Zobellia nedashkovskayae: one gene and its partner. The protein of the gene in region 2 interacts with the protein of the main gene of each other region in a pairwise test. Links are inferred from orthologs where the notes say so. Each region holds a gene or a part of one and is shown on either strand. Other genes may lie near its edges. The genes, in order: IWB64_RS16570 and IWB64_RS13620.

What was found.
Region 1: the proteins of IWB64_RS13620 (region 2) and IWB64_RS16570 interact in binary tests that used the Escherichia coli proteins (3 or more experiments, as listed by UniProt). The link is inferred for Zobellia nedashkovskayae from one-to-one orthologs.

The regions. Positions count from the first base shown.
Region 1 is NZ_JADDXR010000002.1:4,037,679-4,045,604, forward strand. Bases 3,280-6,027 are described here. They hold IWB64_RS16570 (uracil-DNA glycosylase), read right to left. Parts: upstream 5,113-6,027; coding sequence 4,447-5,112; downstream 3,280-4,446. Other genes in these bases: IWB64_RS16560 (substrate-binding domain-containing protein), read left to right, coding at 3,280-3,572; IWB64_RS16565 (response regulator), read right to left, coding at 3,574-3,993; IWB64_RS16575 (DUF3124 domain-containing protein), read left to right, coding at 5,272-5,784; IWB64_RS16580 (endonuclease MutS2), read left to right, coding at 5,864-6,027. Outside these bases: IWB64_RS16550 (nucleoside phosphorylase), read left to right, coding at 1-532; ppk1 (polyphosphate kinase 1), read left to right, coding at 590-2,629; more of IWB64_RS16560, read left to right, coding at 2,727-3,279; more of IWB64_RS16580, read left to right, coding at 6,028-7,926. UniProt on the Escherichia coli protein: Excises uracil residues from the DNA which can arise as a result of misincorporation of dUMP residues by DNA polymerase or due to deamination of cytosine.
Region 2 is NZ_JADDXR010000002.1:3,298,789-3,306,837, forward strand. Bases 1,317-4,187 are described here. They hold IWB64_RS13620 (nucleoside-diphosphate kinase), read right to left. Parts: upstream 3,027-4,187; coding sequence 2,607-3,026; downstream 1,317-2,606. Other genes in these bases: recF (DNA replication/repair protein RecF), read left to right, coding at 1,317-1,815; IWB64_RS13610 (hypothetical protein), read left to right, coding at 1,832-2,272; IWB64_RS13615 (DUF721 domain-containing protein), read left to right, coding at 2,253-2,549; IWB64_RS13625 (alkaline phosphatase D family protein), read right to left, coding at 3,075-4,124. Outside these bases: IWB64_RS13600 (tetratricopeptide repeat protein), read right to left, coding at 1-620; more of recF, read left to right, coding at 736-1,316; IWB64_RS13630 (DHH family phosphoesterase), read left to right, coding at 4,203-5,219; gliding motility-associated peptidyl-prolyl isomerase GldI, read left to right, coding at 5,216-5,761; IWB64_RS13640 (peptidylprolyl isomerase), read left to right, coding at 5,811-6,923; IWB64_RS13645 (glycoside hydrolase family 5 protein), read left to right, coding at 7,076-8,049. UniProt on the Escherichia coli protein: Major role in the synthesis of nucleoside triphosphates other than ATP. The ATP gamma phosphate is transferred to the NDP beta phosphate via a ping-pong mechanism, using a phosphorylated active-site intermediate.

The DNA of each region.
Region 1 (7,926 bases), 740 kb from region 2 along the record:
AGGTACTTCTGGAGCTATAAGAGCAGACATTCCTATTGATTCTTTTTTAATGAGCGAATATGCTATGGGCCTTGATGGCTTGTTGCATTTTTATGATAGTGATTCTGTTCAGGAGTTGGATGTTTCCAAAGCTTTTGTTGCTCATGCCAATTGGTCTCCAAATAAATCAGTGCCCTATGTGGTGAAATATGACGAAAGCCTAGGTGAAAAACTATTTTCTAATCGTATACGATTAGGGACTACAGTTACCAATATTGGCTTCTATGGCCCACAAAGTCGGGTTTTAAGATTAAAACTCAGCGATAATAATTTACAAGATAAACTAGCTTCTTTTGAATACAAAGATGTTAAGATTACCAACTTAGAAATGGAGACTTCTGGTATTTATGGTCTTGCTAAACTACTAGGACACCGTGCTGTTTCTATGAACTGTATTTTAGCTAATAGAGCCAATGGTGAATTTAGTACCAAACCTACAGAATCTACAGAAGAGCTTATTAAATACAGTTTGGAAAAGCTTACCTCCTCATAATTTAGTTAACACTAATTTTAGATTCATAAGCTAGCTATTTGTTATGTTTGTGAGTCTATGGAAAATGAAGATTACAAAGACCGAGATATAAGTTGGCTGTTTTTTAATGAAAGGGTATTACTAGAAGCTGCCAGCTCCACTACTCCCCTACTAGAACGCCTAAAATTTCTAGCCATCTTCTCGTCTAATCTTGACGAATTCTTTAAAGTCCGCATATCTCAGTTACGTCAGCTAAAGTCCGTTGACAAATCGTTGCGAAAGAAATTGATTTCAAAACCGAATAAGAAGCTGAAAAAAATTCTTCGCATCATTCATGAGCAACAACAACGTTTTGGTGCTATTATGGAAGCTATTTTTAAAGAGTTGTTAAAAGAAGATATCCACTTTATAACTGATGAAGAAGTTACCAGCGAGCAAAAAGCTTTTCTCAACACCTTATTTAAAAGTATTTCGGCTGATTGTGAAGTTTTGACGACGGATGAGAACCCTAAATTATCTGACGGTGGTTTGTATCTTTTCGTAGCACAAGCTAATGATACATATCACTTCGTTAAAATACCTACAGACCTACATAACCGTTTCGTTCAAATTCCCGGGAATGGCCATTCGTTTATCTTTTTAGATGATGTGGTAAAAATGCACCTGAATCAATTATTACCAGAAGGAGCTATTGAAGGTAGTTACTCCATAAAGCTCTCTAGGGATGCTGAGTTGTATCTAGAAGACGATTTTGGGGACACACCGTTAGCTGATCAGATTTATGATGCATTGCATCAACGGAAGTCAGGCCAGCCTACACGGCTACTATATGATGCTAATATGCCGGAATCCTATAAAGAGATTATTAGAAAAACATTGGATATTGGTAATATCGACCTTTTTCCAGGAGGACGCTACCATAATCTTTCAGACTTTTTCGGTTTTGACAACCCTACTGACAATCCGGACTTAACATATAAAATTCAAGTTCCTTTGCCTCACCCTATTTTATCGAGAACAAAAGACTTTTTTGCTTCCATAAGAGAAAAGGACCAGCTAGTTCATTTTCCCTATCAGAGTTTTGATGCGGTAGAAAATTTTATCGTTGCAGCAGCAAAAGATGATAAGGTAAGGCACATTAAAATCTCATTGTATCGTATTGCAAAAGCATCGGTACTTACAGACGCTTTGCTTTTAGCACTGGAGAACGGCAAAAAGGTGACCATTTTTGTGGAAGCCAAAGCTCGTTTTGATGAGAAGAACAATATTGAATGGGGTAACATATTTCAAGATAAAGGAGCCAAAGTATTCTTTAGTATCCCTAATATTAAAGTCCATTCTAAAATCGCTTTAATAGAACGTACCGAAGCTGATTCCTTAAAACGATACGCTTATATAGGCACTGGCAATTTCAATGCAAAAACTTCAAGTATTTATTGCGACCACGGACTGTTTACCGCTAATCCTCAGGTTACTGCAGATTTACACCAAGTGTTTTCAACATTAGAACGTCATTTAATTATACCTAAGTTAAAACGGCTTTTAGTTTCACCTTTCAATACTAGGAATGTGTTCCTGCAATCTATTGAAAATGAAATAAAAAATAGTAAAAAAGGCCTTCCAGCGAAGGTTACAGCAAAGATGAACAGTTTGGAAGACAAGACCATGATCGATGCTTTGTACCGGGCTAGCGAAGCTGGTGTTCATGTGCGTCTAATCGTTCGTGGTTTCTCCTGCCTCATACCCAAGCCTGCCAGTGAGCTTCCTTCGGCCAGTGAACCTATACTGATTACAAGTATCGTTGATCGCTATTTGGAACATGGCCGCATATATTTATTTCATAATAATGGTGATGAGAAAATGTACATAGGTTCTGCAGATTGGATGACGCGAAACCTAGATAGGCGAATTGAAGTCTTGACACCAATTTTAGACTCGGATATATTTAATGAGTTAAACGATATTCTTAAACTACAATTAAACGATTCGGCAAAAGCCCGTGTACAGGATTCAGATGACTCGAATACATTGATCGACCTACAACAAGAAAATCCCATTCGCTCGCAATATGCTATTTATGAATATTTGAAGGCGAAAGATGAAAATGTTCTTTCCTAAAATAAATAAAATTTAGCAACAGAAAGACCTCATGGTACCCAGGTAAAGAGAGACAAGTTTCTTAAATTTACCGGAGTTCCCTATTGAAAAAAAAATTATGAAAAAAGTTAGAATAATTGGCGTTCCCGAACATTTCAATCTCCCTTGGCACATGGCTATTGAGGAAGGTGCTTTTGAAGAAAGAGGTATTGATTTGCAGTGGACAGAAGTTCCGGAAGGAACGGGTAGAATGTGTCAAATGCTTCAGGACGAAGAAACAGATTTAGCTATTATCCTAACCGAAGGTCTTGTTAAAAGTATTACTGAAGGGAATGCTGCTAAAATTGTTCAAGAATATATTTCAACACCATTACAATGGGGAATTCATGTAGGCGCCAAAAGCGAATTCAACTCCATAGCCGATCTAAAAGGTTCTAAAGCGGCAATTAGCCGATTAGGTAGCGGAAGTCACCTGATGGCCTTTGTAAACGCCCAGAATGAAGGATGGGCGACCGACTCACTTCAGTTTGAAATCATAAATAACCTAGATGGTGCGGTTACAGCTTTGACGGAAGGCACAGCCGACTATTTTATGTGGGAGTATTTTACAACGAAGCCCTTAGTAGATAAAGGTATTTTCCGGCGTTTGGGAGACTGCCCTACCCCTTGGCCCTGTTTTGTAGTTGCTGCTACTCAAAAATTCATTGATGAAGAAAAAAGCACCATAAACCATATTTTAGAGGTCATCAATAATTACACCTCCGAATTTAAACAAATACCCAGTATAGACCGTAGTTTGGCCAATAGGTACAGCCAACAATTAGAAGATATTAAAGAATGGCTAAAAATAACACAATGGAGCCAGAAGCAAATTCCGGAAGCTACGCTGACTAAAGTTCAGGATACTTTAAGGGAATTAGAGTTAATTAATAAATCTATTCCCCTATCCCAAATTTTAAATTGATTTAAATAGCAGCTAAGTTGAAATGACTTTGAATCAAATGCCTAAAAGTATCGTCAGATAAAGGTTTTTGAGAAAAATCGTCAATAAATTCATTGACTTCAGCTCTATCTTTATCTTCTTCGTTATCACTTGTAGTTACTAGTACTATGGTTATTTGCTCCTTCAATTCTTTTGGAACCGATTCTTCATATGCTTTCATGAACTCCCATCCGTCCATAATTGGCATTTTTAAATCAAGCATTACCATACAAGGCAATTCTAAATCTTTACCCATGATAAAATCAATACCTTCTTGACCATTTAGCACCGTATTAACTTGCAAATCTAAGTCTAGTTTGTTAATAAAAACTGAATGTAAAATGTTGTTTATCTCATCATCATCTATCAGTAATATAGAATTCAATCTCTCTAAATTTCTCATGGCTTTTTTTTGTTGGTTAATGGTCTTAATAGTGTTTAAACATATTGTTTGCTAAAATTAAAGAAATTTTAACTAAATAACTTAACCCTTAAGAGATTTATTGTTTATTTCTTAATTTTTTTGCAAAAAGTCATAAACCGCCTATTTCCAAAGCAATAGAAACTTTTTATAAACTCTATTTATCATTTTAATATTTTTCTAAAAATTAATATTGAAAAAAAAGTGAACTTTAAAAAACTGTGATGAAATTTTTACGGTTAGCATTCTAATATCAAGAATTAGACTTGTGGCTTAAAAAAACAGGGAAACTAAAGTTTAATTTATTCCTATTTAAAATAAAGTTAAACCAGTAAAAATATCACCATTTCTATTCGTAATCGTATTTTTAGTAAGCTTACTTATACACAGACCTCTTACGCTCCTAAAATAGAGATTTTGGTACGTAAAGTCAGGCTACCAATCAATAGGCTGTTGTCCTTTACTCTTTAAAATATCATTAACCTGGCTAAAATGCTTGTTTCCGAACCAGTAACCGCGGTTAGCACTTAGAGGAGAAGGGTGGCCTGTAGTCAAAATATGATGTTTGCTCTTGTCTATAAGTTTAGCTTTTTTTTTGGCAAATCCGCCCCAAAGTAGAAAAACGAGGTCCTCTTTTTCATCGGATAGCTTTTTTATTACCGCATCCGTAAAAGTCTCCCACCCCTTTTTCTGGTGACTTCCAGCTTCATGAGCACGAACGGTAAGCGTTGCATTTATAAGAAGTACCCCTTGATCGGCCCAACATTCTAGGTTTCCGCTTTCTGGATAAGGCCTCCCTAGATCAGTTTCAATCTCTTTAAATATATTTCTCAATGAAGGTGGGTGCGGAATTCCGTCTTTTACAGAGAAACAGAGTCCATTGGCCTGATTAGGTCCATGATACGGGTCCTGTCCAATAATAACTACTTTTGTTTTATCAAAAGGACTATGGTCAAAGGCCGCAAATATGTCCTTTTTTCTAGGGTAACAAGTATGCTGAGCGTATTCTTTTTTAACGAATTCAACCAGTTCCTGAAAATAAGGTTGTTCAAATTCTTCAGAAAGTTGCTTTAACCAGCTTTCATGTATTTGTACTGTCATATTTTATGCTCATTTTTGTATAGCAAGGGTAATTGCAAATAATCGATGTTCCATCCAAAGAAAACCTTCTTTAGAGAAGCTATTTTTCCATCGATTTCAAAATTACCTAAAATTTACAGTGTATTGGCTAAGAAAAGTCTGCTTTAAATATCGAGAAAAATGAAAAAGTGTGTTTTATCCCTATTGATGGTGTCGTTACTCTATAGCTGTATTCAAGAAAAAAAAGAAGTCAGTTCTATAAATCCTGAAAATTGGTCTAAACGAAAGATTGACATCAGCAGTAAAGATTCGCTAGAGTATGGTAAATCCTATTTATCCATATATTCTCAAATTTACAGCATGACGGAGCATAAAACGCACAACCTAACTGCTATGGCTAGTTTAAGAAACACAAGTGATAAAGATACCGTATACTTGACAAAAGCAGAATATTTTGATACTCACGGTAAACCGGTACGTACTTATTTTGACCACCCCATTTATTTAGCCCCAATGGAAACCACTGAAATAATTATTGATGAGGTTGACATTGAAGGTGGAACAGGTTCTAATTTCTTAATTGAATGGAAGGTGCCAAAAGGTTGTCCAGAACCATTATTTGAAGGAATAATGAACTCCACCATGTCTCAGCAAGGTCTTTCGTTTACCACACAAGCAAGACGTATTGAGTAATAGCCTGATTTTCTTGTCTGTTCAATGGATTTTAAATCTCGCTACCAATGCCTACCTTTGCCGTCGCAATTAAATAAGAATGGCAAATATTCACTCCAAGACAGTTCAAGACCTTGAATTCCCTACAGTTTTAAAGCAAGTTTCAGCTCGCTGCTCTACCGAATTAGGTAAAGAGCGTGCTTTGGAAATCGCTCCAATAGACGACAAGGAAGCGTTGGTTGAGGTTTTAGGGCAAACAGCAGAGTATCTGTCCTCTTTTATTAGTGAAAACCGAATACCTCCTCATGGTTTTGACGCCATAAACAAAGAGCTTCAACTGCTTAGAATAGAAAACACGACTCTGGAGGTTTCTAGTTTTAAAAAAATCGGAACCATTTGTACGACGGTGACCGCACATAAAAAATTTCTTAAAAAGTTTAAAGAATACTACCCCTTACTCTTTGAGGTTTCCAATAAAGTTGAGTTGAACACAGATATTCCGAAAGAAATTGATGTAGTTATTGACCGTTTTGGAGAAGTTAAGGACCGAGCTTCGAACAAGCTTTTTGATGTACGTCGCCAAATGAACCAAGTGAAAGGGAAAATTGGCCAGAGTTTTGCTTCGGCTTTAAATACCTACCACGGTTCTGATTATTTAGATGATATACGGGAGTCAGTCGTCGAAAACCGTAGGGTTTTGGCGGTCAAAGCCATGTACCGTAGAAAAATAAAGGGTACGGTAATGGGTACTTCCAAAACAGGAAGCATTGTTTATATTGAACCAGAAGCTACTTTAAAATATAGTCGGGAACTAAATAATCTTGAGTATGATGAAAAGGAAGAGATTCAGCGTATTCTGAACGAGCTTACGGACCAAATACGCCCTTTTGCTTGGTTATTAGCCGAATATCAAGACTTCCTTGCGCATATGGACATTACGGCCGCTAAGGCTTCTTATGCTAGGGACACGAACTCTTTACTACCTAAAATAAATGATGAAAAGCGACTCTATTTACGAAATGCTTTTCACCCATTGTTGTATTTAAGTAACAAATTACAGCGTACAGAAACCTACCCACAGACTATAGAGCTGCATTCTGAAAATAGGATTATAGTTATCAGCGGACCTAATGCCGGAGGTAAAAGTATCACCTTAAAAACAATTGGACTACTTCAAGTAATGCTTCAATCAGGGCTTCTAATTCCCGTTCATGAAAGGAGTTCCGTTTGTTTTTTTAGTACCATATTGACAGATATTGGTGACAATCAATCTATAGAAAATCACCTAAGTACCTACAGCTATCGTTTAAAGAATATGAAGAACTTTTTACGGATTTGCGATAACGAAACGCTCTTTCTTATTGATGAATTCGGAACAGGAAGTGACCCTGAACTAGGTGGTGCCCTAGCAGAGGCTTTCTTAGAGATTTTCTATGAACGAGGAGCGTATGGCGTTATCACAACACATTATGCCAATTTAAAAGCCTTGGCGGACGAGTTACCACATACGACTAATGCGAACATGGTTTTTAACAGCAAAACACTAGAACCTACATTTCAATTGGTCCTAGGAGAAGCTGGTAGTTCGTTTACTTTTGAGGTTGCCCAAAAGAACGGTATCCCCTACAGTTTAATTAACAAAGCAAAGAAAAAGGTGGAGCGGGGCAAAGTCCGTTTTGACGCTACCATAGCCAAACTTCAGAAAGAGCGCAGTAAAATGGCGCAAACAGGCACTAGACTTCAAGAGGAAGAGTCCAAAGCACGAGAAGAGGCTATGCGACTGGAGAAATTGAACGCCAAAGTAAAGAGCAAACTAGAGGACTATCAAGAATTGTACGACCATGACCAGCGCATGGTGCAGCTAGGAAATAAGATTGACAAGGCTGCAGACCGTTATTTTATAGATAACAAGAAACGACCGCTTGTTTCTGAGCTATTACGGATCGTAGAAACGGAAAACAGCAAGCGTAAAAAGAAAACGGCCAAAGAAGCTAAGGTAGAACGCACCAAAAAGGCGCAAGTAAAAGAGGAAGTTCAAAAAGAGGTAAAAGTAATTCGGGAGAAAAAGATAGTCGAAAAGAAAAAAGCGGTTATTAAAGAGAAGAATAAGCCACGGCCTATTTTTCAACTAGGAGATCGCGTCCGTATGCAAGACGGTAAAGC
Region 2 (8,049 bases):
AATTTAGGAGCTGTATAGTTATTGCTACTATGAGCAATAGCTTTGTCATAATACCCTAAAGCATCTTCTGGCTGACCCAACTGCATAAAAGCATCACCAAGACCACCTTTTGCCAAAGCGCCAAGAATATCATCTTCTGAGCTAAAGTTTTCAAGATGAGAAATAGCCTCTTGATACTTCTGCATGTTCAAATACGCCATACCAGCAGAGTAGTTTGCTAAGTTAGCAGCTTTTGTACCACTATATTCACCTATAATATCTAGAAAACCATATTTTCCTTCGGCACCGTTCAAAGCAAGATTGAATAAAGAATCTTTTGCAGTTGGACTATTAAGTGCTTGATCAAAATATTGTTGAGGATAATACATTTCATTAGCAGCACTTGCCTCTTTTGGCTTTACTACAAATTGTGTGTATGCCAAATACCCAAGAACACCAACAGCTATAACACCAATGATACCTAGAATATAATTCTGGTTACCGGCTACCCAAGCTTCGGTTTTGGAGGCACTTTCGTCTAGTGTACTAAAAACTTCTGCAGTTGCGCTTTCTTGTTCTGTAATCTCTTGCTCTTCTGCTTTGTCTTTTGGTTTAAAACCCCGCTTCTTATATGTAGCCATTTTATAATTTTATTGGTCGCGCAAAAATAATGGTTTTATCCAAAACCGAAAGGGTATTTATTCGTTATTTTTGCGGTTTGTGAACCAAGTACCGTCAAAACTGGAATTATAGCGCATGTTTTTAAAGAAATTATCCCTCATCAACTACAAAAATTTTGACTCAAAGGATATTGAATTCGATAAAAAAATCAATTGTATGGTGGGTCCAAACGGTGTTGGGAAAACCAATATTTTAGATGCGGTGTACCACCTTTCCTTTGGTAAAAGCTATTTTAATCCCGTCTCTACACAGAACATAAGACACGATGAAGAATTCTTTGTAATTGATGGAGAGTTTCAAAAAGATGATCGCGAAGAAAGGATAGTTTGTAGCTTAAAACGTGGTGCAAAAAAAATCATTAAGCGTAACGGTAAAGCCTACGATCGGTTGTCTGATCATATAGGTTTGTTGCCTTTGGTGATAATTTCTCCTGCAGATCGTGACCTTATCATAGAGGGCAGCGACACAAGAAGAAAGTTTATAGACGGAGTTATTTCTCAATCTGATAAAAGCTATCTGCAAGACCTTATAAAATACAATAAGGTACTGGCGCAGAGAAATTCCCTTTTAAAATATTTTGCGATTAACCATACGTTCAATAAAGACACCCTAGCGGTTTATAACGAACAATTAAATGATTATGGAACCAAAATTTTTGATAAGCGATTAGCTTTTTTAGAGACTTTTATTCCTATTTTCAAAGAGCAATACATAGCTATATCCGGAGGACGGGAAGAAGTTTCGTTAAGTTATGACAGTAAGTTGCTTAATGACGATTTATTAACTCTTTTAGAGAGGTCCATTGAAAAAGATAGAGCCTTGCAATATACCTCGGTTGGGGTTCATAAAGATGATTTAGGTTTTGAAATTTCAGGTCATCCTATTAAAAAATTTGGTAGTCAGGGGCAGCAGAAATCGTTTCTTATTGCTTTAAAATTCGCCCAGTTTCAGTTTATAAAAGCTCGATCTAAAACAACACCTATTTTATTGCTGGATGATATTTTTGATAAATTAGATGAACATCGGGTGGCACATATCGTAGCTTTGGTGAACAATGAAAATTTTGGTCAAATTTTTATTAGCGATACCCATGCAGAACGCACAGAAGAAGTGGTAAAACAAATACACCAAACGTATAAATTGTTTAAATTATAGGAATAGATTTTTAAAAATGATGAAGAAGATATTTTTAATGGGGTTCATAGGTTTGTTTTTGGCATGCTCTTCTGGTATTTCAAAAGAGGATTTAAATAAACTTGATGGATATTGGGAAATTACGCAAGTAACCTTTCCTGACGGAAATATTAAAGAATATAAAGTGAATACTAGCATAGATTATATTTCTATGGATGGAGATGAGGGATACCGTAAAAAAATGCAGCCTAGGCTGGATGGGACTTATAGAACCTCAGATGATGCAGAAGCATTTGTAATTGTTGGAAAAGAGAACGATTTTTCAATTAACTATAAAACGGAGCTTAGTGAATGGTCTGAGAAGTTAGTGGAATTAGATGATACTACTTTCTCTGTGTTGAACGAAGAAGGAATTCGTTACGATTACAAAAGATTTGAACCTATTTCAATCCAAAAAGATGGCGAAGAGAAGAAATGAGAATTTGAATATGAGCCAAGCCCTGAATGAATTCATAAAGGAAAATAGGCTTCAGAAAGGTATGGATAAGGTAGATGCGCGTGAAGCATGGCGTAATCTAATGGGTAACGGCGTCAATAATTATACAACAGATATTGAGCTTAGGGGAGATACGCTTTTTGTAGCTTTATCATCTTCCGTACTTCGTGAAGAATTAAGCTTGGGGAAATCAAAAATAGTAAAGATGCTCAATGAAGATTTGGGCAAGGAATTGGTGCAAAAACTGGTATTAAGATAAAAGCCCGTAAACTTCAAATATTTGAAGTTTACGGGCTTTTTATAAAAGTATACTATCTTAGTAAATCTCTCTTCCAGAAAAATGGAAAGCACCTTCAATAGCTGCATTCTCATCACTATCTGATCCATGTACCGCATTTTCGGCGATATTTGAAGCAAATAATTTTCTAATAGTACCTTCAGCTGCTTCAGCAGGATTAGTTGCTCCAATCAATGCGCGAAAATCATCAACAGCATTGTCTTTTTCCAAGATAGCGGCAACAATAGGGCCACGGCTCATGAATTCTACCAATTCTCCGTAAAACGGACGTTCATTATGAACGGCATAGAACTCTTGCGCATCTCTTGTGCTAAGTTGTGTATATTTCATGGCGACGATCTTGAAGCCTGCGGAAGTTATTTTTTCCAGAATGCCACCAATGTGTCCGTTTTCAACCGCATCGGGTTTGATCATCGTAAATGTTCTGTTCGTAGTCATTGTAATAATTTTTTGCAAAAATACGCTTTATTCAACAATCGGCAACTTTTAATAGGTTTGATGTAATTCACCCATCACTTTTAAGTTGTTTCCGATCATTTGCATTTGCGCTTCTTTAGTTTTAAAATTGAATTTAATTAGTCCAAAACTTTTAGTAAAAACAACGTCGCCCACCCTGAACGGATTGGGCTCGCCATTGAATTTCGTGTAGGTATGTGTAAGGCCACTGCTTGTAAAATCTACTAAAGGGTAATCTACTCCAGCTATTTCGGTCTTAGAGAACTCAGAGATATGACGGTCTCCAGAGAGAACAATAACACCTTTTGCTTTGGAATCAACAATTAGTTTCTCCAGTTTATCTACTTCATGCGGGAAGTTGCCCCAGGTCTCAAACCCATGTTCATTAGATAGTATTTGAATACTGCTTACCAAGATATTAAAATCGGCTGTTGAATTTTTGAGTTCTTCGGTTAGCCAATTCCATTGCGTTGTACCAAGAATAGTACCCACACCATAGTCGTTAGGTATGGTACGTTTTTTAGTTTCCGTATCTATAGTAAGGTCAGTTCTAAAATACCGAGTGTCCAGTACCAATATTTTTATACTTCCTTTCGGTGTATTGTACGTATGCGCAGCGTATACACCTTCTTGAGTTCTTCGCGGGTCATTTTTGCCTACATCCATAAAATCTAAAAACTCTTGCTGACTTTCCTTCTTTTTGTCAAAATCAACACCGCCATCGTTCAGTCCGTAGTCGTGATCATCCCAAGTACCAATTACGGGTACTTCACTTTTAAGTTTTTGGTATCCTTCAACGGCATTTTGTTTGGCATACATAGTATGCAGGCGTTTCATATTGTCAGTATCGGCATAAATATTATCACCGCCCCAAACCCAAACATCCGGTTTTGTATTAAGAATATCGTCCCAAAGTAAATTGGTTTCATTTTGCTTATTGCAAGAGCCAAATGCCAAGGTAAAATCGGCTTTAGGGGTCGTGGCGATCATCTTGTCATTTGTAGTCCCTTCTACTTGGTTTTGCGTCTTACAGGCCGTAGCTATACATAATAAACAAATGGTGATATACTTATTAAACATATATTGGTTTTAAAATCTTACTACAAAAATAAGACTTTGCCTTAAAAGACTACGTTATTAAATTGTATCTTTGCACGCATGAATTTGGAGTCTATAAAAGCGGTTCAGCAACTACTTTCCCAACCGCAAAAAATTGTAATTGTACCGCATAAAAACCCTGATGGCGATGCCATTGGTTCAACTTTGGCACTTTGTCATTACCTTATTAATAGAGGGCAAGAAGCTGTAGTTGTAGCACCTAATGACTATCCTAAGTTTTTAAAATGGATGCCCGGAAACGAGAACATCTTAAATTTTGAAAAGCATAATAGTCAAGCTAAAGAAAAAATAGCTGAAGCTACGGTAGTTTTTACTTTAGACTTCAATCATTTGGGTAGAATAGGGCAGATGCAATCTGTTTTGGAGGACTTGACAGTGCCTTTTGTTATGATTGACCATCATCAAGCACCGTCGGACTACGCAGAGATTATGTACTCAGATGTGTTAATGAGTTCTACCTGCGAAATGGTATACAACTTCATTGAGTTTTTGGGAGATGTAGATAAAATAACGTCAGAAATGGCGGATTGCCTTTATACTGGAATCATGACAGATACGGGCTCTTTTAAGTTTAGATCCACTACGGGTAGAACGCATCGTATTATTGCTGATTTAATTGACAAAGGTGCTGAAAACACACAGATTCATCATAAAATTTATGATACGAATACGCCAGGAAGGTTGCATCTTTTGGGTTGTGCCCTTAAGAATATGGTTATTCACGATAAATACAGGACAGCTTATATTACGTTAAGTCAGGATGAGCTTGATATGTATAAGTATCAAAAAGGAGATACGGAAGGTTTCGTTAATTACGGACTTACCCTTGAAGGTATTATCTTTGCCGTTATTTTTATAGAGAATAAAGAAGAAGGGATTATAAAAATTTCTTTTAGATCCATAGGCGATTTCAACGTAAACGAATTTGCAAGAACCTATTTTGAAGGAGGCGGTCATAATAATGCTGCGGGAGGAAAAAGCGATAGATCACTCAAGGAAACCGCTGTTTATTTTGAATCACTTTTAGAAAATCATCAAGACCAATTACAGGCATGAGAATCTTAAGTCTTATTTTTTTAATAACCCTAGTTAGTTGTGGGGGACCGGAACCAAGAAGGCCCGTTGAAGTAAAATCAGGAAGCTTTTTTAAGCAATCGGTAAAACGGAGCAAAGAGCTTTTGGCTAAAGAAGAGAAATTATTGCAAGACTTGATGGCCAAAGATACGGTGCATGAGTATACGCATTCCGCCAGTGGGTCTTGGTTCTTCTATAATGTTAAGAATGAGTCGGCAGACTATACGGCACAGCCAGATGATTTGGTTATAATGAGTTATAATATTATCAGCCTAAAGAACGATACTATTTACAGTATGGATGATATTGGTACACTAACTTATAAGGTAGATAAACAGGATTTATTTCCTGGTTTGAGAAATAGTGTAAAAATGTTAAAAGAAGGTGAGACAGGCACTTTTCTGTTTCCTTCTTCTTTGGGGTATGGCTATCATGGCGATAATGATAAGATTGGAATAAATGTACCGTTTAAGGTTACTTTATCGGTGTTTAAAATTGAAAAAAATCAAGAATTAGTAGAGTAGAGCTTATCTAATAATTAATAAAAGTAAAATATAAACAAAGGTTTAAGACATGAAAAAAATCTATTACGTAATTACCCTAGTGGTTTTGCTAGCCAGTTGTAAAAGTCAGTATTCTGAGTTAGGAGATGGTCTTTTTGCAGATATCCATACTAGTAAAGGGGATATTATTATAAAGTTGGAATATGAGAAAACACCTGTTACGGTGGCAAACTTTATTTCATTGGCGGAAGGCGACAGTCCGTTTGTTACTGATAGCCTAAAAGAAAAGAAATTTTATGATGGTCTTATTTTTCATAGGGTTATTAAAGATTTTATGATTCAAGGAGGAGATCCAACAGGTACAGGTGCGGGAAACCCAGGATATAAATTTAAGGATGAGTTTAATGATTCTTTAGTACATGATAAAAAAGGAATCGTATCTATGGCCAATTCTGGAGTTGCTACTAACGGAAGTCAATTCTTTATCACGCATAAAGAAACCCCGTTTTTAAATGGGAGGCATACGGTATTTGGTCACGTAGTAGAAGGTATAGGTGTTGTTGATTCCATAGCAACTACAGAGACTTCTAAAGATGCAGCCTCACAGGACAAACCTTTAGTAGATGTTGTTATGAACAGTGTTGAGATTGTTCGTAATGGCAAAGCAGCTAAGAAATTTGATGCTGTACAGGTTATGACCGATTATTTTGCTGAGGAAGAAGCAAAAATAGCGGCATTTGAAAAGATGAAAACCGATTTTGTTGCAGCACTTGAAGGTGAAAAGGGAAAAGCTAAAGAATTACCTAGTGGTCTTAAAATATTAACATTGAAAGAAGGTGGCGGAGAAAAGCCGACTATTGGTGGTCAAGTACTTGTTTACTATGCGGGATATTTAGAAGATGGAACTTTATTTGATAGTAACTATGAAGATATTGCTACTAAATACAACAAATTTGATGAGAGAAGAAAGCAAGGTGGCGGTTATGAGCCTATTCCAATGATTTACAGCCCAGATGCTAGTTTAATTGCTGGTTTTAAAGAAGGTCTTTTGAATATGAAAATCGGGGATAAAGCTAGAATTTTTATTCCTTCGCATTTAGGTTACGGTCCTCAAGGTACTGGTCCAATACCACCTAGTGCAGATTTAGTATTTGATCTTGAAATAACTGGAGAGGTCGAGTAAAAAACCAACTTGTAAAATATAAACCCGCTTATTGCGGGTTTTTTTATGCCCAATAGTTTTAAAAATATATGATTATATTGAGAAAATTGGATGGGCAATTATTACCGAAAGAACTGGATAAAGGCTGAAAAATAATTCAAAAATATAGAAATATGAAACTACTTAAGTTTGTTTTTACATTCGTTTTTATTGTTTTTCTGGGATGTAGTTCAAAAGCGGAAGCTGTTCTTGAGACAGAGGAAACCTTAGAAGCTCAAAAGGAAGAAAAGGAAGAAAGTGAGGCTCCTGAATCAATAATTAATACAGCAGTGGAAGAATACGGACAGTTGCGCGTTGATGGAAAAAATATGGTTGATGAAAATGGAGACCCTGTACAATTGCGAGGAATGTCTTTATTCTGGAGCCAGTGGATGGGCGAATTCTACACCAAAGAAACCGTAAAATGGTTAAAGGACGATTGGAATATAACGGTTATTCGTGCTTCAATGGGTGTTGAGGATGATGGAGGATACCTTACCAATGCAGTTATTGAAAAAGCGAAGGTGTTTGAAGTGATAGATGCTGCAATTGAAGAAGGTATTTATGTTTTGGTAGATTGGCATAGTCATCATGCGGAAGACCATGTAGAGGACGCTAAATCGTTTTTTGCCGAAGTCGCTGAGAAATATGGAGACTATCCCAATATAATTTATGAAACGTATAATGAGCCATTAGATGTTTCATGGGAAGCTGTCTTAAAACCCTATCACGAAGCAGTTGTGGCTGAAATAAGAAAATACGACTCTGATAATATAGTGGTGTGTGGTACCCGTAATTGGTCTCAAGGCGTATCTGAAGTTATAGGGAATAAGTTAGCTGATTCCAATATTATGTACACATTACATTATTATGCATCAACCCACAAAGAAGATTTACGTACTGATGCACAAACAGCATTAGACAATGATGTGCCTTTGTTTGTAACCGAATACGGTGTAACGGAATATACGGGTGACGGTTTTATAGATATTGTTTCGGTGGAGGAGTGGTGGGCGTTTTTAGATGCCAACGCTATTTCATGGTGCAATTGGTCCGTTGCGGATAAAGAAGAGAACTCGGCCGCTCTTAAACCCGGCGCAAGCGGTTT